One region of the Aerococcus loyolae genome, then DNA from elsewhere that is predicted to be linked to it. Evidence: predicted binding sites of a transcription regulator. Region 1 holds the regulator's gene; the other holds the start of a gene.
The links. The regulator Rex, encoded in region 1, represses fermentation and respiration genes when NADH is low (regulators of the CRP and FNR family bind a similar motif). The targets are predictions, from matches to a motif close to TTGTGAANTANTTCACAA.

Region 1 (14,969 bases):
ATTAATTTCTTAATGTTAGGTGCAGCCTTTTCATAGAGACCGCGGCCGACTTCAGTAGACCCCGTAAAGGAAATCACGGCCACATCAGGGTGCCCCGCCAGGTAGTCACCGACTTCGCTGCCGGAACCAGTGACTAAGTTAAAGACGCCATGAGGAAGATCAGCTTCCTCAAAAACTTTGGCATAGACCAAGGCGGTCAAGGGCGTATTGGAAGCCGGTTTAACCACTACTGTATTTCCGGCAATGAGGGCTGGGGTGACCTTACGCTGGATTTGATTGAGGGGGTAATTCCAAGGGGTGATGCAAGCTACCACGCCGAAACCTTCCTTAATAACCCGCGCTCCATCGATTTCTTCTTCAAAGTCAAAATCTTTGGCCGAATCCATATATTCACGCATCTCTTTGATGGCCATAGGAATATGATTATCCTTAGCAAAATTGACCGAGGCCCCTAACTCTAATACCGTGGTCTTAACTAAGAGATCGGCATATTTCTTCAAACCATCATAAACTTTCTCCAAATAGGCTAAACGTTGGTCCACACTTAAGGCATTCCAGGCTGGAAAAGCTGCCTTAGCCGCGGCCACTGCTTGGTCAACATCCTCTTGATTACTTTTTTGAACATGATTGATGACTTCTTCTGTCGCCGGATTAATGACTGGCATTAATTCTTGGCTTGACGATGCTATCCATTCTCCATTGATAAAATTCCGATAGTTCTCCATAATCATCACCTCGTTCTTATTATCTAAAAAAATCCCAAGAGACTCAAGCAAGAAGAAATGACATAATGAACTTATTCATTAATTAAAAGGAATTTCATTTTCAGACATATCACCTAAAGCGCTATCATGGTACAATAACCTTATAAATATAAAATAAGGAGTGAGAAAAATGAATGAAACCGCTGAGAAAAAACAGCGTTTCCAGACGCCACACACTTACGTCATTATTTTTGGTATTGTTCTCGTGGCCTGGTTACTAACATTCATCGTTCCGGCTGGTAAATATACCACCGAAGTTTTGGAATATGAAGGAGCCAACGGGGAAACCCAAACCCGGACCGTTCTCCAACAAGATTCCTTCCGTTACATGCATCCCTTAAAGGAGGATGTTTTAAGGGACAACTTGGAAGACCTGGTCCAAGAACCCGCTAAATTGCAAGAGCTAGAAGTTGACCAGGAGGATTTATCCAAGCTTCTAGAAAAGTCAGAACCCTTGACCCTGGGAGAACTAGAAGAAATCGACTTAGAAGAATCTGAACTCTATGCCATGTATGGAGATAGTATCTACGACACCAGTAAAAACTTAAATAAAACCGCTGGCCTATGGGGAACCCAGGACCACTATGGCTTTGGGGTGTTAAACTATATCTTTGAAGGGATTGTCACTGGCGACCGCTATGGTTCCGCCATTGGGATTGTGGCCCTCCTCTTAGTCGTTGGGGGTTCTTTTGGAATTATTATGCGGACCGGAGCTATTGATGCCGGGATTTATGCCTTTGTCAATAGCGCCAAAGGGATGGAGCACTTAGCCATTCCCCTACTCTTCTTCCTCTTTTCCTTTGCCGGAGCAACCTTTGGGGCCTCTGAACAGGTCATTCCCTTTGTGATGATTATTGCTCCCTTTATGATTGCCCTAGGCTATGACTCCATCACGGCCGTGACTGTTACCTTTGCTGCTTCACAGATTGGTAACGCTTGTTCCTGGATGAGTCCCTTCTCCATTGCTATTGCCCAAGGGATCGCGGGGCTACCGGCCTTATCAGGGGCTGGCTTCCGGATTGTCATGTGGGTAATTATTACCACCCTCTCCTGTGGCTTTACCATGATCTACGCGAAGCGGATTCGTAAGGCTCCACAATTATCAGCCTCTTATGAATCAGACGCCTACTTCCGGACCGATTTAGCCAAGCAAGAGGACGTCAGCCATGAATTTACCCTGGGCCACAAGCTTATCCTATTAGAAATGTTACTGGGCCTGGTATGGATTGTTTGGGGTGTGATGAGCCAAGGTTTTTCTATTCCTGAATTAGCTTCCCAATTCTTTGTTATGGGCTTAGTGTCAGGAATTACCGCCCTCATCTTTAGAATTGATGACATGACTGTTAACGACATTGCCTTCGCCTTTAAAGATGGGGTCTCTGATCTGGCACCTACCGCTGTAGTGGTAGGGATGGCCAAGGGGATCTTACTGGTCTTAGGAGGATCAGACGCGGGGACCTTCTCTGCCTTAAATACCATTCTCTATGGTGTCGGTAACCTTCTCTCTGGTATTCCTAACGTTCTGGGTGCCTGGTTCATGTACATCTTCCAATCACTTTTCAACCTAGTGGTGACCTCCAACTCTGGTCAAGCCGCCCTCACCATGCCGATTATGGCCCCACTGGCGGATATTATCGGAGTCAGTCGTCAAGTTGCCGTCTTGGCCTTCCAATTGGGCTCCGGTTTTGTGGACGCCTTCACCCCAGTTTCTGCCAGCCTGGTGGGTTGCTTGGCAGTGGCTCGGATCGATTGGGCTGATTGGGCTAAGTTCCAAATTAAAATGCAGGGTTTCCTCTTTGTTTTAGGAAGCATTGCCATTATTATTGCCATTAGTATCGGTTACAGTTAGAAAGTTGGGAAAGTATGAAATTAATCAAACAAGTCACTGTTTACGCCCCTGAAAAATTAGGGGTTAAAGATATCTTAATGGACAGTTCCAAAATTATTGCCATTGAGGACCACATCACTATTGATAGTAATGCAGTCGACATTGAAGTAATCGACGGTCAAGATAAAATCGCTACCCCTGGTTTCATTGATAGCCACTTCCATCTCCTCGGTGGCGGGGGTGAGAATGGTTTTCAAAATCGGACACCCGAAGTCCAGTTAAGCCAACTAACCACAGCTGGGGTAACTACCGCTTGTGGCTTATTAGGAACTGATGGGGTCGCTCGCGATGAAATGGCCCTATTAGCTAAGGCCCGGGGTTTAGAAGCAGAGGGCATCTCTACCTATATCTACGTAGGGAACTACCGCCTCCCAGCAACCACCCTCACCGGATCCATCATCAAAGACATTATGGCCATTGACAAAGTGATTGGCATTGGTGAAATTGCTATTTCCGACCACCGCAATGGAGCGCCTACCTTTGAACAATTTGCCCATGCCGCAGCCGATACCCGGACTGGGGGTTTACTAGCGGGTAAGGCCGGTGTGGTCAACTGCCACGTGGGCCCCAACAAGGGGCGCTTAGAATTCCTCTTTAAGGCCTTAGATGAAACCGATATTCCGGTCACCACCTTCCTGCCGACCCACTGTGGTCGGAGCCAGGAACTGGTTGACGAAGCCATTGCCTTTGCCAAACGCGGCGGGACTTTCGATATTACCGGTAGTGAAGACCCCGATATGACCTATGAAAAAGATGGGGAAATTCCTTTTAGAACCGTTCTCAAGCAGGTCCTCGACCAAGGCTTAGATGAATCCTGCATTACCATGAGTTCTGATGGACAGGGAAGTCTGCCTCGCTTCGATGAAGAGGGCAACTTCCTCCGTATTGGTGTGGGCAGTGCTAAGTCGCTCTTGATCGGTATTCAAGAGGCGGTTCAAAGAGAAAATATCGCCCTTGAAAAAGCCCTCCCCGCAGTCACCTCTAACGTTGCCCGTATCCTAAAACTTGACCACAAGGGTCGGTTAGAAGTAGGAAGAGATGCGGATATCCTGCTCTTAGATGAAGAAAGTTTAGCAATCGATACCGTGATTGCCATGTCAGAAATAATGATTAAAAACAAAGAAATCATTAAATACGGTACTTTTGAAAATGCTTAAAGAAGGCCAAATTAAAAAGGAGTCGCTCACTGCGACTCCTTTTTTACTTAGGCTTACTCTTTAACATCTTTTAATTTTTCATAACTGGTCTTGTCAACCCGAACGCGCATGGAAATATTGGGATTAACAATCTGACAAGATTCTAAATGAGCGGCAAAGGTCATGAACATGCCAACTTTATTATAGGATAAGCCGGTTTGAGCCATGATAAATTCTGCCATCCGGTCATTAGCTTGGACAACTGCCGTTTCAAAGTCTTCGCCAACGCCATAAGAATAATAAGCTTGGTCAGTTTCCACAAAAGGCGTTGGACAAGGGAAGGACTCGAGAACTTCTACAGTTAAGTCAACCGAGCCACCGATCTCAACACCACTGCCCCAAATCTCACCATCGCCCATGGCTGCATGCATGTCACCTAAAGCCAGAAGCGCCCCTTCGACCTCCACAGGCAGGTAAACCACAGAGCCTTCGGTAATTTGATTGTTATCCATATTGCCACCATGTAAGTCAGGCAATCCGGTAGCCACCGCTTCGTCCTTGGGTGCTGTCCCGATCACACCAATCATCTTATGAACAGGGAAAGTTGCTCCGTAATAGTCAAAGGTCTTTTGGTCTTCGCTGACCTTACAGATGGCGGTCTCTTCTTCAGTAATTTCCTTGGAGAAATATTTGTTGAGCCCTGGAGAAGTCATAATAGCTCCTTGGGGATCTAAATCAATGCTGTGAATAGTCACTTTCAGCACATTGCCTGGTTGAGCGCCTTCCACATAAATCGGACCAGTGGCTGGATTAATTTCATTAAAGTCAATCCCAGAAATTAAGTCCTTTTCATCCTGGACACTGCCCTTGAAGCAATCCCAAACATCAACCTGTAAGCGTTGGCCGCTAGCTACCTTAGCAATGGGTTCATGGTTTTTGTCCATAGAGAACACATAGTGATCTTTTGTAATATGCATAAGCCTACCTCCAATATGTCTATTTAAGATTTGATATAGTCCTATCATCTCATATTGCTTATAAATAGTAAACGTTTTCAACAGCATATTAGAGGGTAAGCGGAGAAGGAGAAAGCGATCATTTAAGAATAACCAACTAAGCTAATCCCAAACGTGCATAAATTTCATCCACCCGGCGCAAGTGATAAGCCGGATCAAAGGCATCATCAATGGCTGCTTGGTCAAGAGACTGGCGAATTTCCGCATTATTTTCGACTAAGTCTTTAAAATCAAGGCCTTGGTCCCATGATTTAGCGGTGAGGGGTTGGACTAAATCATAAGCTGCCTCCCTAGAAAGTCCTGCATCGATTAATTTTAATAGGACCCGTTGGGAGAAAATCAAATTATGGGTAGCCTGCATATTCCGCTTCATGTTTTCTGGAAAGACCGTCAGATTAGCTAGAATATTACCGAAGCGATGAAGGATATAGTCCACTAAGATGGTGGTATCTGGTAAAATAATCCGCTCGGCTGATGAATGGGAAATATCCCGTTCATGCCAGAGACTGACATCTTCCATAGCAGTCACTACATGCCCTCGAATCACTCGGGCTAGTCCAGTAACATTCTCACTACCGATCGGGTTACGCTTATGGGGCATGGCGCTAGAACCCTTTTGCCCCGCAGCAAAGTATTCTTCCACTTCCCTGACCTCGGACTTTTGTAAGTGGCGGATTTCAGTCGCCATATTTTCCACTCCGGTAGCAATTAAGGCTAAGACTGAAATATATTCTGCATGTAAGTCACGCGGGAGAACTTGGGTCGAAATCTCTTGGGCACGAATCCCTAAATGCTCACAAACATAGGCCTCCACTTGGGTAGGCACGTTGGCAAAAGTCCCTACTGCACCGGAAATTTTTCCTGCTTCAACGCCCTTAGCCGCATGTTCAAAACGTTCACGATGGCGCTTAAATTCACTATACCAACGAGCCACTTTTAAACCAAAAGTAGTCGGCTCCGCATGAACCCCATGAGTCCGCCCCATGCAGAGGGTGTTTTTATATTTGAGGGCTTGTTTTTTAAGAATCGCTAAGAAATCGTCTAAGTCTTGGCGGAGGAGGTCATTCACTTGCTTTAATTGGTAGCCGTAAGCCGTATCCACCACATCGGTCGAGGTCAGACCATAATGGACCCACTTCTTCTCCTCGCCCAATGACTCCGAAACACAGCGGGTAAAAGCCACCACATCATGCTTGGTCTCAGCTTCAATGGCTAAAATACGGTTGACATCGAACTTGGCCCGCTGACGAATCGCTTGGGCATCCTCTTGGGGAATCTCTCCTAATTCGGCCCAAGCTTCAACAGCTAAAATTTCTACTTCCAACCACGATTGGTACTTGTTTTCATCCGACCACAATTGTCCCATTTCTGGACGGGTATAGCGATTAATCATCTAATTTGACTCCTTTTCTGGCAGTTCACTCTGCCCTGTGCTTCTTGCCTGCTGGTGCGCTTGTCGCACTCTATTCAAATCTGCTCCAAGCGCAGAGCAAGCGTCCATTTCAGAAAATGGCGACAAATTCTCTCTGAGAATTTTTACGCCTTTTTCTTCCAATGGTCTTGCTCTTTAGTGCGCTTGTCACACTCTGTAAAAACGTGCTCCGGATGCAGATCGATCTCCACTTCACTAAAGTGCAAGAAATTCTTTTCAAGAATTTTTGCTCTTTAGCTCCAGTGTTATCGATCTTTGGTGCATCCGTCGCACTCTGTACTTTATAAATGTATGCTATTTTTTTAGGGCAGGCAAGGACTTTTTTTATTATTAAAAAGGTCATGACCTAAAAAAAGGTTTTCTTCAAAAAAAATTGCGGTATAATATTTTGGGTGTTATGCCACAAGCTAACATGATGAAGACATTATTAAGATCGAATAGATAAAGGAGAACGCATATGCCATCAGTTGTTGTTGTAGGTACTCAATGGGGCGACGAAGGAAAAGGAAAAATCACCGATTACCTCAGTAGCCAAGCCGATATTATTGCCCGTTACCAAGGCGGAGATAATGCTGGCCACACGATCCAATTCAACCAGCAAACTTTTAAGCTCCACCTCGTTCCCTCAGGAATTTTTTCAGAAGATAAGCTGAGTGTGATCGGAAATGGCGTGGTTGTTAACCCTAAATCTTTACTTGAAGAATTGGCCTATTTGCGCCAAGCAGGGATCTCTTGTGAAAATCTCCGCATCTCTGAACGGGCCCAAGTGATCTTGCCCTACCATCAACTGATCGACCGCTTGGATGAAGAACGTAAAGGCGACAACAAGATCGGTACCACCCAAAAGGGGATTGGTCCTGCCTATATGGATAAGATTGCTCGTAATGGTATCCGGATGGCTGACCTCATCGATCCTGAAACTTTTGCGGAAAAGTTATCTATACAAATTCAAATCAAGAACGAACTCTTAACCAAGGTATATGACGAAGAGCCCTTAGACTACGACACCATCTACCAAGAATATCTGGCATATGGCCAAGAACTGAAAGAATATGTCACGGATACTTCCTTATTGATGAATGATGCCTATGATCAAGGGGAAAATATTCTTTTTGAAGGAGCCCAAGGGGTCTTACTGGATATTGATCATGGAACCTATCCCTTCGTGACTTCCTCTAACCCTATTGCCGGTGGTGCTACGGTCGGTTGTGGGATTGGCCCAAGCAAAATCAATACCGTTATCGGAGTCATGAAGGCCTATACCTCTCGAGTAGGTGACGGTCCCTTCCCAACCGAATTACATGATGCGATTGGGGACCGCATCCGTGAAGTTGGCCATGAATATGGTACTACTACGGGTCGTCCGCGCCGGGTAGGTTGGTTCGACGGAGTGGTGACGGCCCATGCTCGCCGCGTTTCTGGTTTAACCAAACTTTCCTTGAACTGTTTAGACGTCTTAACTGGCCTCGATGAAATTAAAGTCTGTGTAGGCTACCAAACCCCTAATGGCCAAGTATCCAAGTCCTACCCCGCTAACTTGCGCTACCTGGCTCAATGTCAACCTATCTATGAAAGTTTACCTGGCTGGGAAGAAGACATAACTAGCTGTCAAGACTTTGATCAACTTCCCGAAAACGCTAAAGCTTATGTCCGTCGCATCAGTGAAATCGTAGGGGCCCCCATTGCCACAGTGTCAGTGGGACCTGACCGGACCCAAACCTTAATCTTAGATAATATTTGGTAAAAACAATAAAGAGAAAAAGTAAGCTCTGACTGAGGAAAATCTCCTTAATCTGAGCTTACTTTTTTAATAAAATAGAGTGTGACAAGCGCGTCAAAGCTGTGCGTTGGAATTTTCTGAATCGGACGTTCGTCCTGTGACTGGAGCACATTTTGTTTAGATAGTTGATATTAAAAACGGCTAGGAACCTTTGTCCCAGCCGCTTTTCAATCTTTATCCTATTCAGTTTTTGGATTAATACATGCCTGGTGCGCCTGCTCCTGCAGCTGCATCATTGCCTGCATTTTCTTCTGGATGGTCAGCAACAACTGCTTCAGTAGTTAAAATCAAACCAGCTACTGAACCTGCATTTTGTAAAGCAGAACGTGAAACCTTGGTTGGGTCAACCACACCATCAGAAATCATGTCTACCCATTCACCGCTAGCAGCGTTGTAACCAACACCTTGGTCTTTATCGTGAATGTGTTCTACAATAACAGATCCTTCTAGACCAGCATTTTCAGCGATTTGACGTAGTGGGGTTTCAAGGGCACGAACCACGATGTCTGCACCAGTTTGTTCGTCACCTTCTAAGGAGTCAACAACTTCTTTCACCTTGTCTTGGATATTCATGAATGCAGTACCACCACCAGCTACGATACCTTCTTCAACCGCAGCACGAGTTGCGTTTAAAGCATCTTCGATACGTAATTTACGTTCTTTTTGTTCAGATTCTGTGGCTGCACCTACACGAACAACGGCAACCCCGCCAGCTAATTTAGCAAGACGTTCTTGTAATTTTTCACGGTCATAGTCAGAAGTAGTTTCTTCAATTTGTTTTCTGATATGAGCCACACGTTGTTCCAATTGTTCCTTGTTACCCTTACCTTCAACAATGGTGGTATCGTCTTTAGTAATGGTTACACGGGCAGCTTGACCTAATTGATCAATGCTGGTGTCTTTCAATTCAAGACCTAAGTCTTCAGTAATGACTGTCCCACCGGTAAGAACAGCTAAGTCTTCTAATTGTTCTTTACGACGGTCACCAAAGCCAGGAGCCTTCACAGCAACGACATTGAATGTCCCACGAATCTTGTTCAAGACTAAAGTAGGAAGTGCTTCACCTTCAACATCGTCGGCCACTAATAATAAGGATTTACCTTGTTGTACGATTTGTTCTAATAATGGAAGGATATCTTGGATATTAGAAATCTTCTTATCAGTGAGGAGGATGTAAGGATCATCGAGAACAGCTTCCATCTTATCATTGTCGGTTACAAAGTATTGGGAGAGGTAACCACGGTCAAATTGCATCCCTTCAACAACGTCTAAGGCAGTGTCCATGGATTGTGATTCTTCAATGGTAATGACACCATCTTGGCCTACTTTTTCCATAGCGTCAGCAATTAATTGACCGACTTCTTGGTCGCCAGAAGAAATTGCCGCAACGTTGGCAATGGATTCTTTAGCATTCACTGGAACAGAAATCTCTTTCAAAGCTTCTACTGCCTTACGGATAGCTTGATCCATTCCACGACGAATGCCCACAGGATTTGCCCCTGCTGTCACGTTTTTGAAACCTTCATGGACGAGGGCTTGAGTTAAGATGGTAGCGGTAGTTGTCCCGTCACCAGCAACATCATTGGTCTTAGAAGCCACTTCAGAAACTAATTTAGCTCCCATATTTTCAAAGTGATCTTCTAATTCAACGTCTTTAGCAATAGTCACCCCGTCATTGGTGATTAATGGAGAACCATAGCTACGTTCTAGGACAACATTACGTCCCTTAGGCCCTAAGGTCACTTTCACGGTATTGGCTAATTTATCAATACCTTCTACTAAAGATTGTCTTGCATCACTTGAATATTTAATATCTTTGGCCATTCTATCTATCTCCTATTCTAAATCTAAGCATGATCGAGAATTCAATTATTTTTTATGTTGATTGTCGAAGTTCAATCAATGATTATTCAACTACAGCAGTTAGATCTTTTTCTTTAATAATGAGGTAATCTTCCCCTTCATAGCGGATTTCGCTTACTGCATATTTTTCAAAAATCACTTGGTCGCCCACTTTAACTTGAGGGGTGTAGTCATCAGTAGCATCAGCAACGGCTACCACTTGACCTACTTGAGGTTTTTCTTTAGCAGCAGATGGTAAAACGATGCCAGAAGCAGTTTTTTCTTCCTCTTCTTGGACTTGAATAATCACACGTTCATTTAACGGCTTTAACATTTAAAATATCCCTCCAAATTTCACATACTAATTAATAACACTTTTAATGATTTGTTAGCACTCATCATCTCCGACTGCTAACTTACAATATTTATAGTAAAACATTTCCAGATATAAATCAAGTAATTCGTTGACTTTTTTTGACCTTTTTTCTTTTTATCACTTTAAAAGTATAAAATATTATTTATAAATCATTTTTACTTGCAAATAACGAAGGCTGGACAAGATTAAAATGTTGACTCTTTAATTTTTTACTAATGATAAGTATTGTCTTAATATCTTTTTATTTGATAAATAGCTCTGAGCAGTAGTGGCGCTTGAATTGGGTCGTTAGCCATGAATAAGCAAGCATCAGGGTGTGAGGGCTAGCACTTAGCTTTCGTTCACTGGAGCAAGTCGCCAAAGCAGTCTGCAAGACTGCAGTGGGAACTTGTGAAGTGACACGAAAGCTGCTAGAACGAACCCGACTCGATGTGAATTATGGCTAGTAGGCGTTAGCCATACTAGCCAAAACCTGCTCCAAAAGTCAGCTCTGACTCCACTTCACAAAGGCTGGCCGAGCCTCTAACAAGGCTCTTCCATCCTTTGCTCCAGTGATTCAGAGCTTAACGACTTTTGTCGCATTCTCACTTTGAAGCTCGCTAGGCGAGAGACCTTGGCTCGAGCCGGTGCTGCTTTAGCCGTTGGAGCCTCCGCGACTTACGAATAAAGTACAAAACGGCCTTAGCCGTTTTTGACCCTTTATACTTTAACGACCAAAATTTAAAAGCAGAACGAATGCATATCATTAGCATTCATATAAAAAAACAAGATCTTCTATAAAAATTAATGACATAAAAAAAGCCCTCCATTAAGAGGGCTTTACTAAGCGACTAACATAAGTTAGGCCTGATCATTCTGTCAGGCTCCTGCTAACTTCTGCTAGTTCTACTAATTTTTCTTTTTATTGTTGCCATTTCGGTTACCAATATAGTAAATCAATGTTTGCAGCTCATTGGCTAAATCCACGTTTTGAACATGAATATCTTCAGGGACATCTAAAACCACCGGAGTAAAGTTCAAGATGCCTTGAATACCGGCTTCTCCTAATTCACTCACAGTATCTTGGGCAACCTTTTCCGGAACGGTCATAATGGCAATCAGAATTTCCATTTCTTGAATCCGTTCCTTTAATTCACTCATGGGGTAAACCGGTACCCCACTATGGACGGTTCCTACAATCTCAGGATTAATATCAAAGGCCGCCCCAATCCGGATATTATTGGTCCGTTTAAAGTTATAATTTAATAAGGCGTTCCCTAAATTACCGACTCCGATTAAAGCAACCGTGGTGAGGCGGTCTTGGTAGAGTTGGCGACTAAAGAAGTCTAAGAGAGCTTCAACATCATAGCCATAACCACGCTTCCCTAGGGCACCAAAATGTGAGAAATCCCGGCGAATAGTGGCGCTGTCCACTTTGATCGCCTCACTGAGTTCACTGGAAGAAATCCGTGTCTTACCCATATTCTTAAAATTATGCAAGTAACGGTAATAAAGCGGTAACCGCCTAGCCGTTGCACGTGGAATTTCCTTCATGTTTCCACTCCTTTTCACAAGATATCAAATACATTTTATCACCTAAATCATAAAATGGAAAGAACTTTGTGAAAAATCACATAAATCTTTTTGGCTAATTTTCATTATTTTTAAAACTTTGTGAATAATCCCGCCCCTTTCTAAGGGAAAGTTCACAAAGTCAAAAAATATCTGCCGATAAAATATGATACACTAGTGAAGACAATAATAAACGATTTAGGAGGAAAGGATCCAATGATTGTATTACAAGGATCAAAACTCATGCGACGTTTTGGCTCCGATATTCTTTTCCAAGATGTTCAAATGACCATCCAAGATAATAGTCGCACCGCCCTAGTCGGCCGAAACGGTACCGGCAAATCCACCCTACTCAAAATCTTAGCCGGCATTGAAGAACCTGACCAAGGACAAGTGACTCGGGCTAAGGGCAAGACCATTGCCTACATGGACCAACATGCCGCCATTGAAAACAGTCAACGGACGATTTATGAAGAAATGCGGTCGGTTTTTAAAGAATCCATCGCCCTCATCCATAATGCTGAACAAGCCGCCCAAGACTTGGCCGATGCCCAGGATGAAGCATCCTATCAAGAGGCCCTCAAACGCTATGATCAATTACAAGAAGAAGTCAACCAAAGCAATGCCTACGGTTATGATTCTGAAATTCGCATGGTCCTCCACGGCTTTCAATTCCCCGAGTCAGATTACGACAAACCCATTAATCAGTTATCTGGTGGTCAACGGACCCGGTTAGCCCTGGCCAAGGTCCTCCTCGAAAAGCGCGATATTCTCATACTCGACGAACCGACCAACCACTTAGACATCGAAACCCTGACCTGGCTAGAAGATTACCTGCCTTCTTATCCTGGCGCCCTGTTGATCGTTAGCCACGACCGTTATTTCTTAGACCATGTCACTAATGAAACCTATGAAATGACCGGGCATAGTATGGAATATTATAAAGGCAATTATTCCTTCTACCTCAAAGAAAAGGCCGTCCGCCTAGAAAGCTGGCAAAAGGCCTATGATAAACAACAAAAGAAAATTGCCAAGTTAGAAGACTATGTGGCTCGTAACCTCGTCCGAGCTTCGACAACGAAAATGGCCCAAAGTCGTCGTAAACAACTCGAAAAAATGCCCAAAATCGAAAAGCCTAAGCAGGACGAAAAAAGTCCCCACATTCAATTTTTGACTGACAAGGCTAGCGGCAATGTGGTCCTTACTGCCGACCACTTAGGCATCGGTTATGATGATCACTTACTCTCCTATCCGATTGAGATAGATATTAGAAAGCAACAAGCTATCGCAGTGGTAGGGCCCAACGGCGTAGGCAAATCCACTCTCTTAAAAACCATTATCCAAGAAATTCCCGCCATCAAGGGGGAAATCCACTATGGGGCTAATGTGACTATTGGCTACTATGACCAAGAATTAGCCAAACTCCACAGCAATAAGGATGTCCTCCACGAACTCTGGGATGACCATCCGACCATTAACGAGGAAAACATCCGTACCATCCTGGGTTCCTTCCTCTTCTCCGGACAAGACGTGGAAAAATCTGTCGCTATGCTGAGTGGGGGCGAGAAGGCCCGACTTGCCCTAGCCAAACTTTCCTTTAACCATGATAATTTCTTGGTACTGGACGAACCAACCAACCACTTGGATATCGATTCTAAGGAAATTTTAGAGAATGCCCTGATTGCCTACGATGGGACCCTACTCTTCGTCAGTCATGACCGCTACTTTATTAATCGGATTGCCACCCAAGTGCTTGAAATCAGTCCGGAGGGTTCCACTCTCTACCTGGGCGATTACGATTACTACCTCAATAAAAAGGCCGAGCAGGAAGCGCGGTTAGCTGAAGAAAACAAAGAAAATCAGTCCAGTCTTACTGAAGAAAAACAAGCCCCCAGCCAGTCAGCTAAAGCCTATCAAAATCGTAAGGAACGCCAAAAAGAAGAAAGAAAACTCCAACGGCAAAGCGAAAAAATCGAAGCAAGTATTGAAGACTTAGATGAAGAAATAGCAGAGATCCAGGAAAAAATGACTGATCCTGACATTTTACAAAATTACTATGAATTAAATCAACTCGACCAATCTCTTAAAGACAAACAAGCCCAACAAGAAGCCCTCTTTAAGGAATGGGAAACCGTCCAAAGTCGCTTAGAAGACTTTGACCAATAAAGATAAAAAGGTACGCCTACACCAGGACTCAAGATCAAGTCCTCCTGTAAGCATACCTTTTCTTTTTTAGGCTTCAAGCCATTCGGTATGAATGACCTCAATGGGATACCAGGCTTCAATTTTATCGAGATAGTTCAGCAAGCGCTGCCGGCTCTTGCTGTATGAATTAGAGACTAGGCCAAAAGCAACCACCGCTTGGTTGACTAAGTCTAAGTCAGTAATTTCAGCAGCAGTCATCTTTTCACGTTGTTGGGCCCGCTCCACCATACTTTTGACGATCCGGCGCTTATCCTTTAGCGTATAGGCCTGATCAATAATAAAAGTGACTTCTAAACCAATTAAGACCATCTTTCCTCATAAGCTTTCCTAAAAAATCAATTGAAGGAGACTTAAAGGCAACTAATTTTCATCACCTAAGTCTAAACCAGGATTAGCATCCAAATCCAAGCCAACAAAGTCGCCCTTTTGGTATTGCGGATAGGCAGCCGCTGCAATCATGGCACCATTATCCCCACATAAACTTAGTGGTGGGTAGGAGAGGCGCACTTCAGGATGTTCTTTAGCTAGATGACTTTCTAGTTCCTGTCTAAGTGAAGAATTCGCGGCCACACCTCCGGCAACCACTAATTGTTTGACCGGGTAAGCAGCGATGGCCCGCATGGTTTTGCTCACTAGAACCTCAACAGCCGCAGCTTGGAAGCTGGCTGCCACATCATTGGGATTTAATTTTTCTCCTTTTTGTTCCGCATTATGGGCATGGTTAATAACCGCTGATTTCAGTCCACTATACGAAAAGTCAAAATTATCCTCATTGATCATGGGGCGGGGGTAGTCATAAATAGCTTGACCCTCTTGGGCCATTTCGTCCATGCGTTTGCCCCCAGGATAAGGAAGCCCTAAAATACGGCCGACCTTATCATAGGCTTCCCCCACAGCGTCATCACGGGTATCGCCGATTTTTTGATAGTGGCCGTCTTCTTTCATATAGACCAGTTCAGTATGTCCCCCACTAACCACT
Region 2 (14,969 bases), 1.0 Mb from region 1:
AAGTTATTAGCTATCGAACGATTAATCGCTTCCGTTCTTCAGAAAATTGCAGATCTTTATTAGAAAATCTATTCGTTGAGTTTACCACTCAGTTAAAGTTAGAGAAATTAATTCATTTAGAAAATTGCTTTATCGATGGAACTAAAATTGAAGCGAATGCCAATAAATATTCTTTTGTTTGGAAAAAGGCAACTGAAAAATATGCAGAACGATTAAAAGTGACCTCACGTGAATATTACTTTAATGAAATTCAACCGATGGTTGATGCTGGCATCCAATATGATGAAAATTTAGATCTAGAAGAAACGATGCTTCAAGAGATATCTAAAGTGCTTAAGGAAGAAATCGATAAACTCACTGAAGATATTGAGGAAACTCCTGTAAAAGGGCCAGATCAACGTAAACAACAACGCCGTCGTTTGAAAAAACATTACCGTAAAGTGAGTCAAGATTTTCTACCTCGCAAACAAAAGTATGCCAAACAGTTTGAAACATTTAACGGAAGAAATAGCTATTCAAAAACAGATCCTGATGCTACGTTCATGCGAATGAAAGATGACCATATGATGAATGGGCAATTGAAAGCGGGATATAATATCCAAGTAGCGACTGAAAACCAATTTGTCCTTCATTATGATATTTTCCACAATCCGACGGATACGCGGACTTTACAACCCTTTGTTGAAAGTTTTCCTAATTCCCCGAAATGCATTGTAGCTGATGCTGGTTATGGTAGCGAAGAAAACCTTACTTATTTAGATAACCATAAAATTAACCATTTGATTAAATACAATCGGTTTGATAAAGAGCAGAAAAAGAAACATAAAAAATCAGCTAAAAATATGGATAATTGGAGTTACGATAAGCAAAGTAATACTTTCACACATCCTGATGGCACGGTTTATTTCTTTAGTCATCTCCAAAAACGAAAAAATAAAATGAGTGGTTATATTTCTGAAATTCAGGTTTATAAGCCTTTGGATCCAGAAAATGCGCCGCAAAAGGCGCTTTACTATAATAAAAACTATCAGGAATTAAAGAATATAGAAACACAGAAGCTTTTATCTGAAGAAGGATCTAGGCTCTTTTCCAAACGGAAAATTGACGTTGAACCAGTTTTTGGCCAGATAAAGGCTATTTTAGGGTTCACTCGATTTAACCTCAGAGGGAAAACAAAGGTTAAAACTGATGTTGGATTGGCCTTCATGGCCAATAATTTGAAAAAATATAGCAAAATAAAAGCAAGAAAATAAGAGAATCTACAAATCACGCTTAAGTAATTTGTAGATTCTCTTTTTTTATAGTCCGTAGACTTTTGTCCCAGACTCTTTTAACTTGCTTGAGTGTTCTATTATATGCACTCACTTATCTCGAGAGCGAGATTCGAACTCGCGACCCACGGTTTAGAAGACCGTTGCTCTATCCAGCTGAGCTACCCCGAGAAGTAACAACTCTTATATTCTACTCAATTCAAGCGGATTTTGTCAAGCTTTTATGCTAATATAGGTGTTTAAATGCTAAAACCGATCTAATTAAAGAGAAAAATTAATTTCATTGATATACTTATCCAAAATAATTATTAAATGATAAAAGGAATATTATATTATTAATTTATATTAGGAATTTAAGATTAATATATGAAATTTACTTCATAAATCTTGTATATTAACAATATCTTTGTCATACTAAATATATTTATGTTTAAAGGGAGACTTATATGAGAAAGGTAGAAGCTATTTATCCTATTGTTAAAACGTTTTTTAATGATGTAACTTTTAATGATAATGGATATATTTTTACTGTTGCCTACCCTAAATTACTAAAAAATAATAAATATTTTGAAGAAACTTTTTTCAAATTTATCGTAATGTTATGCTTCTCTTTATTAATGAGGGGTATCTTTTTATTAACAAGAATGATCCATTAGATAGAGATTGGAAAATTATGTTGCCAGATGCTGTTAGTGGGGAGTATAGGAAAGCAAAAATTATAAAGAAAATGATAAGTGTAAGACATGTGTATGAAATAAGAATGGATACGGCTTATCAACATTTAAGAGTTTTATTTTTCCCTTGTGATAATCAATCTTTAGAGAAAGATCCTAATTTAATATTTTGCTATTCCTATATCAAAGAAAAAGGGAGAAGTGATCCGACTCAGCCGTTAACTGAATATACTCAAAGGCTACGTGACCACGTGTATGATATTAATAATAATGAAATTATTATAGGAGAGGAGTTTACGATATGATAAATAATGGTATTTCAACTATTAAGAATAGTGAACAATATCCGCTATCGGAAAAAATACTAGATTTGAGATATTCCTATGGTTTAAGTTTAGATGAAATGAATCAAATTCTAGGTATGACTGATTCTGAATATGCTCAATTTGAATTTTGTAATACTTCTATTCCTGTATCGCGTTATGAAGAGGTAATTGACACTATTCAAGATTATATAGATAATCACTTAACTGAACAAAATAATATTGCCAATGATGAAATAGATATGAATTTTGTAATTAGTAATGAATCTTTTACTAATAATGTACAATATAACTTTACATTGAAAGGCAAGAATAATATAAACATTGATAAACTTCTTGGAGGAAAAGAATGTCTCAGTTTAGCCGTTTAAGAATTATAAACAATAGAGTGACTGAATTCACAATTAATAATTATTTTATAGAACCTAATACAGAGATTAATGTAGAAATGACTACAAAATTTTTGGGAAATGATGACCAATCCGATATCGTTACTTTAGAAATGGTTATCGTATTATCAGAAAAAGAATCCGATAATGAAAATGACTTATATCTTCATTTGCGTTAAGAAACGGATTTTGATTGTTCTTCATTAGAAGGCGATAAGGACCAAATTATTAATGAATATGGTATTAATAAGATTAGTATTGCCTTTCCTTATATTAGGTCTTATATAACATCTGTAACAGCTTTGGGTGGAGCAAATCCAGTAACCATTCCAATTATGAATATAATGAGTATTTTCAGTAATGAAGAATAAATTAAATAATACTTTTTACGAACGCTTGTTTAAAGCGTTTTTTATTTTGTTTGAAATTTTATTGATTAAAACATTCTTTTGAAAATAAATTACCAGCGAAATTCTGTTATTTTCTTCACAAGAATAGTATACTTAGGATGTAAATGTAAGCGTATTCTTACGCTGACCTATAAATAAGCGATAAAGGAAGGAGATAGAAAATGTTAGTGAATGAACAAACGACCTATGCAGCGGAATATGATGTGGTTGTCCTCGGCTTTGGTGGAGCAGGAGCAACAGCGGCGCGTTTTGCTAGTGATGCGGGAGCTAAGGTGCTCTTAGTCGATTCCGCTCCTAATGGCCATGAAGGGGGCAACACTCGCTATTGTGCCCAATTGATTGGTTCAGCTGATAATAGGGAAGCTATGCACAAATATTATGATGAACTGATGGCGGGTATGGATTTAGACGAAGAAGTTAAATCAACCTATATTGATGGCTTGGTTAATATGGAAGACTATGTCCGTGACTATTTAGAAGTCGAACCTTATAGTATTAAAGATCATTTTGATAAGTTCCCGCTTGAATCAGCGGTTTATGAATATCCCGAATTTGATGGCGTGGAAACCTATAACTTCCTTACAGTTCATGAGGGAATCTTTGACGCTGCCTTGTGGAAGGTTTTGCGGCAAAAGGTTGTGGATCGGGCGGATTCTATTGATGTTTGGTTCGAATCTCCCGCCAAACACCTCCTCCAAGATCCTGATACTCGGGCGATTCTTGGGGTACAAGTCGAACGCCAAGGCCAAACCGTTAATATTGCAGCTAAGAGCGGGGTTGTTTTAGCCCTTGGTGGTTTTGAAAATAATCCGCAAATGATTAAAGACTACCTCAACGAAAGTCGTCTGGCTCCCTTAGGTGGACTATATAACCAAGGTCATGGGGTAACTATGGCACTTGAAGTCGGAGCTGACCTCTGGCATATGGCTAACTATGAATCCTTGGGCATGTATCACGGGACTGCCTTTGATGTACCAGCTGGAGAAAGAGCTACTCTACACGCCTTTGGCACCCAACCCTTAACTCACGGCAGTATCCTAGTCATTGGGGACGATGGATCTCGTTACTTCAAAGAAGATGAGTCTAACCGCCACGGCCATATCTATAACCACGGGATTTGGCGGGTGCCTCAAGGACAAGAGAGACCTTATATTATTTTCGACCATAAGAAATATGAAGAACTCACCCGGGAAGATGGCCGTTTTGTCGACTATGCCAAAGCAGCAGGTAAGGCTGACAGCCTGGCTGAATTAGCTCAAGAGTTAGACCTTGATAGCCAAGTCTTAGAAGCTACAGTTGAAGACTTCAATCATTTTGCTGAGGTAGGGAAGGACTATGCCTATGGTCGAACAGCGGATGCTATGACCGCTTTTGATGAGGAAGGGCCATATTATGCTATCCCGATTGTCCAAACCATGTTAAATACTCAGGGGGGACCGCGCCGGAATGCCAAGGCGGAAATTTTAGATAGCCATGGTCAAGTCATTCCAAAACTTTATGGAGCCGGCGAACTCGGTGGGATTACTCCGGGCATGTACCAAGGCGGGATGAACATCGCTGAATGTCTGATCTTTGGTAAGATTGCAGGTGAAAACGCCGCTCAAGCAAAAGATGAAGCAAAAACTGAGTTAAAAGGAGCAGGAGAAACGCAGAGTGCTAACCTCCAAAGTGACTTAGAAAAGACACCTGCCACTAAAGACCTCCAATTAAAAGATAACCAATACCTGGGATCTAGCCATTCAGGGATGGGAGATGAACTAAATGTGCTGGTGTCCCTTGATGGGGATAAGTTAAGAGAGATTACTGTCCTAAATCACAATGAAAGTGAACAACAAGGCCACGAGGTCTTTTCAGAACTGCCTCAAGCCATGATTGCTGCTAATTCGACTGATGTCGATGGTATTTCTGGAGCTACCTTAAGTTCCAATGCCCTTAAAGAAGCGGTAGCAGATGCCATTGCTAAGAGTAAAGCATAAATCATTTAAGAATATTAATAATTAAATTTATATTGACAAAATAAAGGCCTGGTCTGACGCTGGGCCTTTATTTAATTTATTTGTCCAATAAGACTCTTTTATTTGGCTAAATGATAACGTTTTTATAATAATTTTATATGTTATTGCAAAAAAGTTGTGTTATTATGAAAATTGATAAATAGGCCTATTTTTCAGGCCTTATTTGGAATGTTCATATATCGTAATCAGTTAATAAAAAACTTTAAAAACAACTTTTAAGGAAAGAGGTAAATTGCAATATCAAGTGCATATTTATTTTAAAAAATCCCAGTGTCATGCCAAATAACTAAAAAGCTGATAAAGTCAATAATTCTTGGCCCGTTTTTCTCTAGCTTAAAGTGCTTGATTATCATTTAGAGATTCAGGGTGGGGCTGTCAAGGTGGAGAGCGAAGCGGACCTTGACTGGCCCACACTGAATCTCTATGCTTTGTTAAGCACTTTAGCCTGCTTCTTTAAGCGTTTCCTGAAGTTTCGCAACTTCTAGGTTATAACAGTCGTTAGGGGTTTGATAATCTAAGACCTTTCTAAAGCGATTATTTATTGTATTCGTATAGTGTGCGAGTTCCTGGTATGTCAGCTTTTTAAAGCTTGTCCCTTTGGGCAAGAATTCTCTTAACATGCGATTATGTCTCTCATTACTGCCTTTTTCCCAAGCTGAATAGGCATGGGCGAAAAAGACTTCCAAATCCTTCAGAGCATACTCAAGCTGAGATAGTTTAGAAAATTCACTGCCGTTATCGGTCGTTAAGGTTTTAAAACACGCTTGACCCTCTTTAAGAATCACCTTTTTAACCGATTTTACAATGGAATCTGCATCCCACTTCCAAGTCTTCTTGGTGAGGAATTTTCGCGTTTTCCGTTCAACTAGAGTAATAAGACATGGCTCTCCTTTAGTCTTCTTTCCTATCACGAGGTCAAGCTCCCAGTGACCAAATTCTTCTCTTGAAAGGACGTCTGGGCATCGCTGATCAATGCTTTTTCCAAATACCTTTTTATTCGTCCCACGCGGTTCACTAGGTTGTTTTCTTGGACGAATCCTTGTTTTCATAGGAAGATCAATATTCCTCACATTTAATAAACCAAGATTGATATATTTATACATGGTTTTGGTGCAAGGAACTCTTTCTAAAGGGTGTTTTCTGCGGTAATCATGAATAAACGTATCAACACTGAAAATACGGTCTTCTTTAGGTGTCAGTAAGGCTTCCTCAAAGGCTTTAATGAAGTTAGATTTTCCATACAAAGCGCCTCTGGCTTTAGAATTTGACCGATTATCTTTATAAACACGCGAGCCAGTTTCTGCAAGATAGACATCAACGTAGGTATGATCATAGTTCATTTGACGTGTTTTTCCACGTTTTAGTTCACGAGATATGGTGCATTGATTGACGCCAACGGCGTCAGCAATCTCTTTCTGTTTATGTCCTTCTTGGTGCATTGCTTGGATAATTCCGCGTTTTTCTGCAGAAAGGTGTGTATATGATCTAGGTTTCGTGTTAGAATGTTTCATAGCCAGTGAGTGCTCCTTTACTTGGGTTTAGACGCTTTTAAGTATAGAGCATCACTGGTTTTTTGTCGTCCTTTTCTCTATGCACTTCATTTTACAATTTACCTTTTAAGGAAAGAAAGTATATGACAGATAATTTTGATAATAATAGAAGATCTCATCGTGACCAACCGTCTACTCGTGAAGACTATCGGGCACAAGCTGACAGACCGAAGAGAAGACGGATTTGGCCCTGGGTTTTAGGTGTCCTAGTAATTCTTCTCTGCATCGGTGGCTGGATAGCTTTTAAAGCTTACAGTGATGTCAGAGAGACCTCGGAACAAATGTACCAAGCGGCCGATTATAAGTCCAAACGGAATGGCCAAGTCGACTTAAGCCAAGGCAATCAGGCCTTTTCGGTACTGTTAATGGGGATTGATACGGGTTCTCTGGGACGAACCGAACAAGGTCGGTCCGATACCATGATGGTGATGACGGTTAATCCCAAGACGGAACAGACCAGCTTGCTTTCCATTCCTCGGGATACCTATACCACCATCCTTCCTAATGGCAATAAAGACAAGATCAACCATGCCTATGCTTATGGAGGTCCAGCAGGGGCAGTGGAAACCGTGCAAAACCTGCTGGATATTCCGATTGACTATTATGTCTCTGTCAACATGCAGGGTTTGGAAGATATGATTAATGTCCTAGGCGGGGTGACGGTAACACCACCGATCAGTTTTAATGAAGACGGTCACCAATTTGTCCAAGGACAGGCGACCACTTTAAATGGTGAAGCCGCTCTAGCCTATGTCCGCAACCGCTATGATGATCCAGAAGGGGACTATGGTCGTCAAGCCCGCCAACGTCAAGTCATCCTGGCCTGTCTCAAGGAAGCAGCTTCTCTGTCCTCGCTGCCTAACTACCAAGAAATCTTAAACACTATTGGTAGTAGCGTTCAAACTAATATGGCCTTTTCTGATATGAAGGACCTCTTCACCAATTACCGGGGAGCAGCCAATACTATTAATCAGGCCCAATTGAAGGGCTCAGGACAAATGATTGATGGCGTCTACTATGAAATGATTCCGGAAGGAAATATCAATCAGGCTTCCCAAGCCTTAAAACAGGAACTCAATCTCTAACACTCTCATATGAAGTAACTAACAAAATAGCGCTCTAATCAAGCGCTATTTCCATGCATAAAGCAATAAATTAGGAAAGGTCGTGTTGATTAGCGATGGAAGAAGAAATTAGTTTATTAGATCTCTGGCAGATTATCAAAGAACACTTCTATGTAATTTTTATTAGTAGTTTGGTAGGACTGCTCCTAGCAGCGGCTTATGCCTTCATCTTAGCGACGCCTATCTATCAATCTTCTACCGAGATCTTAGTTAACCAAAGTGATAATAAGAGTCAAACCAATACCCTCAACCAGGACATTAACGCTTCCCTGCAATTAATTAATACTTATTCTGATGTTATTCGAAATGAAGTCGTTTTAAGTCCAGTGATTGACCAACTCAATCTACAAGAAAATCCCGACCAACTTCGGGAAAAAATTTCAGTGGAAAGTAAGAATAATTCCCAGGTCTTCTCCATTATTGTAAAGGATCCTAATCCCGAACAAGCGGCTACCATCGCTAACACCACGGCAGACATCTTCCAAAAGGCTATCCGTAAAATGATGAATATCGATAATGTCTCAATCATCTCTAAGGCTCAAGCCAGTCAGGCACCGGTTTCGCCACGTAAGGCTTTAGCTCTCTTAATTGGTCTAGTTCTAGGAATGGGCGTGGGTCTCGTGATTGCCTTCATTCATGAACTCACCGATAACACCGTCAAGGACGTGGACTTCTTGACTAAGGAAATTGGCTGGAACATGTTAGGCCGGGTCAGTGAATTGTCTGAAAATGACTTGAAAGTTACCCACCAGGCTAACGAATTACAACAAATTTACCACCCTGACCAAGACCGTGGTCAGCGGCAACGTGAACGTGTTTAAGGAGGTTAACCATGTTTGGTAGAAAGAAAAAAACAGAAATCAAGAAGCCAGCCGACCGTCCCGGTTTGGTGGTGGTTGATAATCCCACTTCAGCCATGGCCGAACAATTCCGGACTATCCGGACCAATATCCAGTTCTCCATGCTAGATAAGGAATTAAAGACCTTCAATATCACTTCACCAGGTCCCTCATCAGGGAAATCCTTCTTAGCTGCTAATATTGCGGCTGCCTTTGCTAGTGATGATAAACGGGTTCTCTTATTGGACGCTGATATGCGTAAACCGACTGTCCATAAGACCTTTGGCGTTCCTAACGATAGAGGGCTAACCAATCTCTTGACCGATAACCGCCTAGAGATCCACCAAGTGATTAAGAAGTCTTACGTGCCTAACTTGTTCTACTTAACTTGTGGAGCGATTCCGCCTAATCCGTCCGAACTCCTAGCTTCGAAACGGATGCAAGGCTTAATGGAACAATTGCGTAATATCTTTGAAATCATTGTCTTGGACTGCCCACCAGTTCTGGCAGCCACTGATGCACAAGTGGTATCAGCTCGGGTAGACGGCACGGTAGTGGTGGTGCCTTATGGTCAATGTACTAAGGATGAAGTTAAAGAAAGCCAAGCCCTCTTAGACAAGGTCAACACCAATGTCCTAGGTGTGATCATGAACCGAACTGAAAGAACCGAAGATTACTATTACTACTACGAGGAAGAATAAAGCAAGAAGGAGTCAAGCCCTGTGATTGATTTACACTGCCATATTCTAATGGGCATGGATGATGGCCCCAAGCGGATTGAAGATTCGCTGGCCTTGGCACGGCAAGCTGAAGACCAGGGGGTAACGCACATCGTCTGCACTCCCCATCACATGAATAGGTCCTGGATCAATCCCAGACTCCAGGTAGTTCAAGCAGTTGATAATTTTCAAAGTTGCTTAGACCAAGAGGGGATCAATATCACCCTCTTTCCTGGTCAAGAACTCCGCCTACATGGGGAAATCCTAGAAAACATTAAAAAGGGTGAGATTTGCTTCTACGATGAATTTGGCAAGTATCTTTTGATTGAGTTTCCTACTGGTGGGGTGCCTCAGTACACCGACCAGGTCTTCTATGAACTGGGAATTTATGGCATCCGGCCGGTAATCGCCCATCCGGAACGCAATAAGGCCATTCAAAAAAATCCCGAGATCCTAAAAGATTTGGTGGAAAAAGGAGCCTTAGGTCAAGTCACGGCAGCTTCTTTGAATGGCAAACTAGGCCGGCAAGTCAAGCGGCTATCTTTAGATTTAATTGAAGCTAATTTAATTCATGTGGTGGCATCAGATGCTCACCACCCTAAACGCCGTCCCTTTGACTTAGCCCAGGCATATGGTCAAGTGGAGAAGCACTTCGGTAAGGGAGTCAGCCAGCGCTTTGACCAGACTGCCCGTGACTTAGTTAATGGCGATCCTATTGATATTGGCGGGGTGAGTTCGGTGCGAAAGAAGAAGTTTTTGGGTTTGTTTTAAGTAAATGTCAGAATTTAAAGGATTGATAAAGATGGAAGGTTTTAGTGAATGAAATTAACCCGAAGAAGGAAGCAGGCAACGATCATCTTAAGTGATGCCCTTAGTGTTTTGCTAAGTGCGAGCTTGTCGGTCTATTTGATCCAGTTCTACGTCCATAATAATTTATTCCAATACGCGACCATAGCCAGCATCTACCTACTGGTCTATTTATTAGTCTCTTTCAAGCAGCATAGTTTCTCAGGAATTATCCGTTTCTTTAACTTCTCGGATGCTAGGCAGCTAGTTTTAGCTAATGTTATCGCCGGGGCGGTAGCTTTTATTACTGGCACCATGGTATTCAGCCGGGTAAGTAACCGTTACAGTTTCCTCTTATTATTCTTTGCGACTGCCTTTATGTTATTGGCACGGATGTTGTGGCGGACCTATGTCGACGAAAAGAACCACGTCAGAGCCAAAACCCAAAGTGATGCGCCACGTTTATTATTAGTTGGTGCTGGCGACGCTGGTAACTTATTCATTGAAAGTTTCGCCAAGGCCGGTGACCGCTTCTCCATTGTCGGGTTAGTCGATGATGACCCTAACAAGCAGGATGTTTACTTACGGGGTTATCCCGTCTTAGGGCAAATCGACCAAATTCCAGAGATAATCAAGGCTAAACGAGTGGATCAAATTACCATTACCGCGCCATCTCTTCCTTCTGAAAAGGTGGAAGAAGTAATCCGCTTGGCCAATGAGAAAGACGTTTCAGTCAAGCAAATGCCGGAAGTGGAAAAAGTCATGGCGGGTGACCTCCAAGTCGCTATGCGTGATATTGAAATCAACGACCTCTTAGGAAGAGAAGAAATTGAACTCGATGACCAAGCGGCCATTGATACCATCGGTGGGAAAACCATATTGGTGACTGGAGCAGGGGGCTCGATTGGTTCAGAAATCTGCCGGCAACTGCTTAAATTTGGCCCAGCTAAGTTACTCTTACTGGGACATGGCGAAAATTCGATCTACCTCATTGACCGAGAACTCAACCAATTGAACCAAAGTGGGGTTCAGATTGTCCCCATTATTGCCGATATCCAAGACCGCGAACATATTAATGACTTAATCAAATTTTACCAACCCAATATTATCTACCACGCCGCGGCTCATAAGCATGTGCCCTTGATGGAATATAATCCTACTGAAGCGGTGAAGAATAATATCTATGGAACCTATAATGTAGCTCGAGCAGCGGAAGATAATGGCGTGGAACGCTTTGTTATGATTTCCACCGACAAGGCCAATAATCCACCTAATGTCATGGGAGCGACCAAGCGGATTGCCGAAATGATCGTCACTGGTCTCAATGAAAACAGCCAATGTACCTTTTCTGCTGTGCGCTTTGGCAATGTCTTAGGTAGCCGGGGCTCTGTTATCCCGCTCTTCAAGAAGCAAATTGCCGCTGGTGGTCCCGTTACGGTGACCCATCCAGACATGCGACGTTACTTCATGACCATCCCAGAGGCTAGCCGTTTGGTTATTCAAGCCAGCGCTCTGGCTGAAGGTGGGGAATTATTTATCCTTAACATGGGGAAGGAAGTCTATATCAAAGACCTGGCTCGTAAGATGATTACCCTTAGTGGCTACAGTGAGGATGAAATTGAAATCCAATATGTCGGCATGCGTCCGGGTGAAAAACTCTATGAAACCCTGCTCTTGGATGATGAAACCACTGACCGTAAAGTCGATGACAAGATCTTTGTGGGCAAAGTCCATAACAAGAGCTTGAAGGAAATCAGAGACTTTGTGGAAGGTTTAGACCTTAGTGGTCATGATGACAAGTTAAGTGAAAAATTGACCACCTTTGTGCACCGTGATGTTGAAGAAGAGTAAACGATAAGGAGAAAGTAATTATTTAAAAGTAAAAAGAGTCATCGATTTTATATTAGCTCTCATCAGCCTAATCATACTTTCTCCTCTATTTTTATTAATAGCACTCTGGATAAAACTGGACTCAAAAGGCCCAGTTTTCTTTAAACAAAAGCGCATTGGTAAAAATAGAGATTTTTTTTATATTTACAAGTTTCGCTCTATGCTCTCGGAAACCCCAGCAGATATGCCAACTCACTTATTAAATAATCCAGTTGCCTTTATTACTAAGTCAGGAGCCTTCTTAAGAAAGACTAGTCTGGATGAACTGCCTCAGTTAATTAATATCCTAAAAGGAGAGATGGCCATTATTGGTCCTCGTCCCGCCCTCTGGAACCAAGATGATTTAGCAGATGAACGGGATAAATATGGGGCTAATGATGTTTTGCCCGGCTTAAGCGGTTGGGCGCAAATTAATGGTCGTGATGAACTCCCGATTGACGTCAAGGCCCGTCTCGATGGCCAATATGTTGAAAATATGGGACCAATGATGGATATAAAATGCTTCTTTGGGACTATTGTTAGTGTGATTCGTCATGAGGGAGTGGTTGAAGGTGGCACCGGAGCTATTGACAAAGCCAAGCAAGAGTTGGAGGAAGAAGATAAATGAAGAAAATCCTAGTGACGGGAAAACATTCTTATATCGGAAACCAATTTGAGCGATGGTTAAAACAATGGTCGGAAGACTATGAAGTCGTCAAAGGAAGTCTTCGAAATGGATCTTGGCGGCAAAGTGATTGGTCAATTTATGATGCGATCTTGCATGTGGCAGGAATTGCTCATAACTCCTCCGATCCAAAATTGGAAGACCTATACTATGAAGTCAATCGAGATCTCACCATTGAAGCAGCAAAGAAAGCAAAAGCAGAAGGCGTCGGTCAATTTATCTTTATGAGTTCCATTATAGTTTTTGGTTCTAAGGTAAGTAAGATTACAAAAGATACGCCAACCAATCCTGATAATTTCTATGGGGATAGTAAATTACAAGCAGAAGCAGGTTTGCGAGAATTAGGAGAGGATCAGTTTAAAGTAGCCATTGTTCGTCCACCCATGGTTTATGGACCCGGATCAAAGGGGAACTTTCCAAAACTTGTCAAGCTAGCTAAAATCACTCCTATTTTCCCTGATTATGATAATAAAAGAAGTATGATTTATGTTGATAACTTAATGGCAGAATTACAGGCTATTGTAGATAAGAAATTATCAGGTTATTTTCATCCGCAGAATAGGGAGTATACTTGCACTAGTCAAATGGTTTATCGAATCAGTAAACTGACAAATCATCGAATATTGAAACCACAATTTATGAATCCTTTAATTACTAAAATGATCAAACAAGAAACTTTAAATAAAGTATTTGGGGATCTTTATTATGATGAGATGATGAATAATCGCACTCAAAATGTAAGCTTGGAGATATCGATCAAATTGTCATTACGGGACAAGGAGTAATATGGTAAAAAAGATACTAATAATTAGTCAGTACTTTTATCCTGAAGATTTTAGAATTAATGATATTGCTATAGAGCTCGCTAACAGGGGATATGAAGTGAAGGTATTAACAGGGATTCCTAACTATCCCGAGGGGAGATTTTATGAAGGGTATAATTATCGATCGAAACGAATAGAGCATTACCGGGGGGTCGAAATCATAAGAATACCTTTAATTTCCCGTGGAAAATCCTCTGTAAGGCTAGCATTAAATTATATGTCCTTCATAGCATCAGGATATCACTTTGTTCGCACAACGAATCTTAAACCTGACGTAATTTTTACATACGAGGTCAGTCCTATGACTCAAGCACTTATCGGACCTTGGTTAGCTAAGCGATTACAGGTTAAATCTTTCTTATACGTATTAGACTTATGGCCTGAAAATTTAGAAGTGGCAGCAGGAATACGAAACCCTTCAATTATTAATGCTGTTAAAAAAATGGTGACTTATATTTATAGGAATACTGATGTAATCATGGCTTCATCAAAAAGCTTTGTAAAGTCTATTCAGAATGATTATGATATTGATTCAAATAAGGTTAGATATTGGCCTCAATACGCTGAAGAAATTTACTATGCCTTGGATAAACCTAAAGATAAGTATGAATGGGTTAAAAATAACAATAAATTTACCATAGGATTTGCAGGAAATATTGGCTATGCACAGGGACTTCAAATTCTACCAAAAGTAGCTAGTGAATTAAAAAAAGAAGAAGAACAAGTTCTTTTTGTCATAGTGGGAGATGGACGAGCTAAAGAAGATTTATTGAATAGTATTTCCAAGTTAGGTGTTGAAGAATATTTTCAATTTATAGATCGTCAACCTTCCAATATGATATCTGATATTTTAGCTGAGGTAGATATTGCCTTTCTAAGTTTCGATCAACATCCTATTTATAGCAAAACCATTCCAGCAAAACTGCAAACTTATATGGCTTGTGGTAAACCTCTATTAGTAAGTGCTAGTGGAGAGGTTGAAGAGATAGTTCAGGAAAGTCAGTCAGGGTTAACCTGTCAGGCAGGAGAGTATAAGAAACTCACCCTATTAATAAAAGAATTTATTAATATGGATAAAAAAGAATTAAAAGAGATGTCAATAAATTCACGCAAGTATTTTGAAAAATATTTTTCTGGTAAATTGTAAAATGAAGTGCATAGAGAAAAGGACGACAAAAAACCAGTGATGCTCTATACTTAAAAGCGTCTAAACCCAAGTAAAGGAGCACTCACTGGCTATGAAACATTCTAACACGAAACCTAGATCATATACACACCTTTCTGCAGAAAAACGCGGAATTATCCAAGCAATGCACCAAGAAGGACATAAACAGAAAGAGATTGCTGACGCCGTTGGCGTCAATCAATGCACCATATCTCGTGAACTAAAACGTGGAAAAACACGTCAAATGAACTATGATCATACCTACGTTGATGTCTATCTTGCAGAAACTGGCTCGCGTGTTTATAAAGATAATCGGTCAAATTCTA

Region 2: CJ190_RS05635 (FAD-binding protein) is a predicted target of Rex. The motif match lies at 3,132-3,149, and genes of this name have one in related genera.

What each region holds. Positions count from the first base shown of each region.
Region 1 is NZ_CP126958.1:223,822-238,790, reverse strand. It holds gene CJ190_RS01080 (aldehyde dehydrogenase family protein) at 1-725, opposite strand, end outside; gene yfcC (putative basic amino acid antiporter YfcC) at 886-2,613, shown strand; gene iadA (beta-aspartyl-peptidase) at 2,628-3,809, shown strand; gene CJ190_RS01065 (acetamidase/formamidase family protein) at 3,863-4,765, opposite strand; gene purB (adenylosuccinate lyase) at 4,902-6,197, opposite strand; gene CJ190_RS01055 (adenylosuccinate synthase) at 6,694-7,980, shown strand; gene groL (chaperonin GroEL) at 8,212-9,840, opposite strand; gene CJ190_RS01045 (co-chaperone GroES) at 9,923-10,192, opposite strand; gene CJ190_RS01040 (redox-sensing transcriptional repressor Rex) at 11,123-11,767, opposite strand; gene CJ190_RS01035 (ABC-F family ATP-binding cassette domain-containing protein) at 12,002-13,951, shown strand; gene CJ190_RS01030 (DUF503 domain-containing protein) at 14,018-14,299, opposite strand; gene tsaD (tRNA (adenosine(37)-N6)-threonylcarbamoyltransferase complex transferase subunit TsaD) at 14,351-14,969, opposite strand, start outside.
Region 2 is NZ_CP126958.1:1,234,394-1,249,362, reverse strand. It holds gene CJ190_RS05660 (IS1182 family transposase) at 1-1,253, shown strand, start outside; tRNA gene CJ190_RS05655 (tRNA-Arg) at 1,369-1,442, opposite strand; gene CJ190_RS05650 (hypothetical protein) at 1,945-2,250, shown strand; gene CJ190_RS05645 (hypothetical protein) at 2,247-2,639, shown strand; gene CJ190_RS05640 (hypothetical protein) at 2,618-2,836, shown strand; gene CJ190_RS05635 (FAD-binding protein) at 3,229-5,043, shown strand; gene CJ190_RS05630 (IS30 family transposase) at 5,523-6,593, opposite strand; gene CJ190_RS05625 (LCP family glycopolymer transferase) at 6,716-7,717, shown strand; gene CJ190_RS05620 (YveK family protein) at 7,813-8,577, shown strand; gene CJ190_RS05615 (CpsD/CapB family tyrosine-protein kinase) at 8,589-9,296, shown strand; gene CJ190_RS05610 (tyrosine-protein phosphatase) at 9,318-10,085, shown strand; gene CJ190_RS05605 (polysaccharide biosynthesis protein) at 10,134-11,951, shown strand; gene CJ190_RS05600 (sugar transferase) at 11,992-12,597, shown strand; gene CJ190_RS05595 (NAD-dependent epimerase/dehydratase family protein) at 12,594-13,439, shown strand; gene CJ190_RS05590 (glycosyltransferase family 4 protein) at 13,441-14,625, shown strand; gene CJ190_RS05585 (IS30 family transposase) at 14,717-14,969, shown strand, end outside.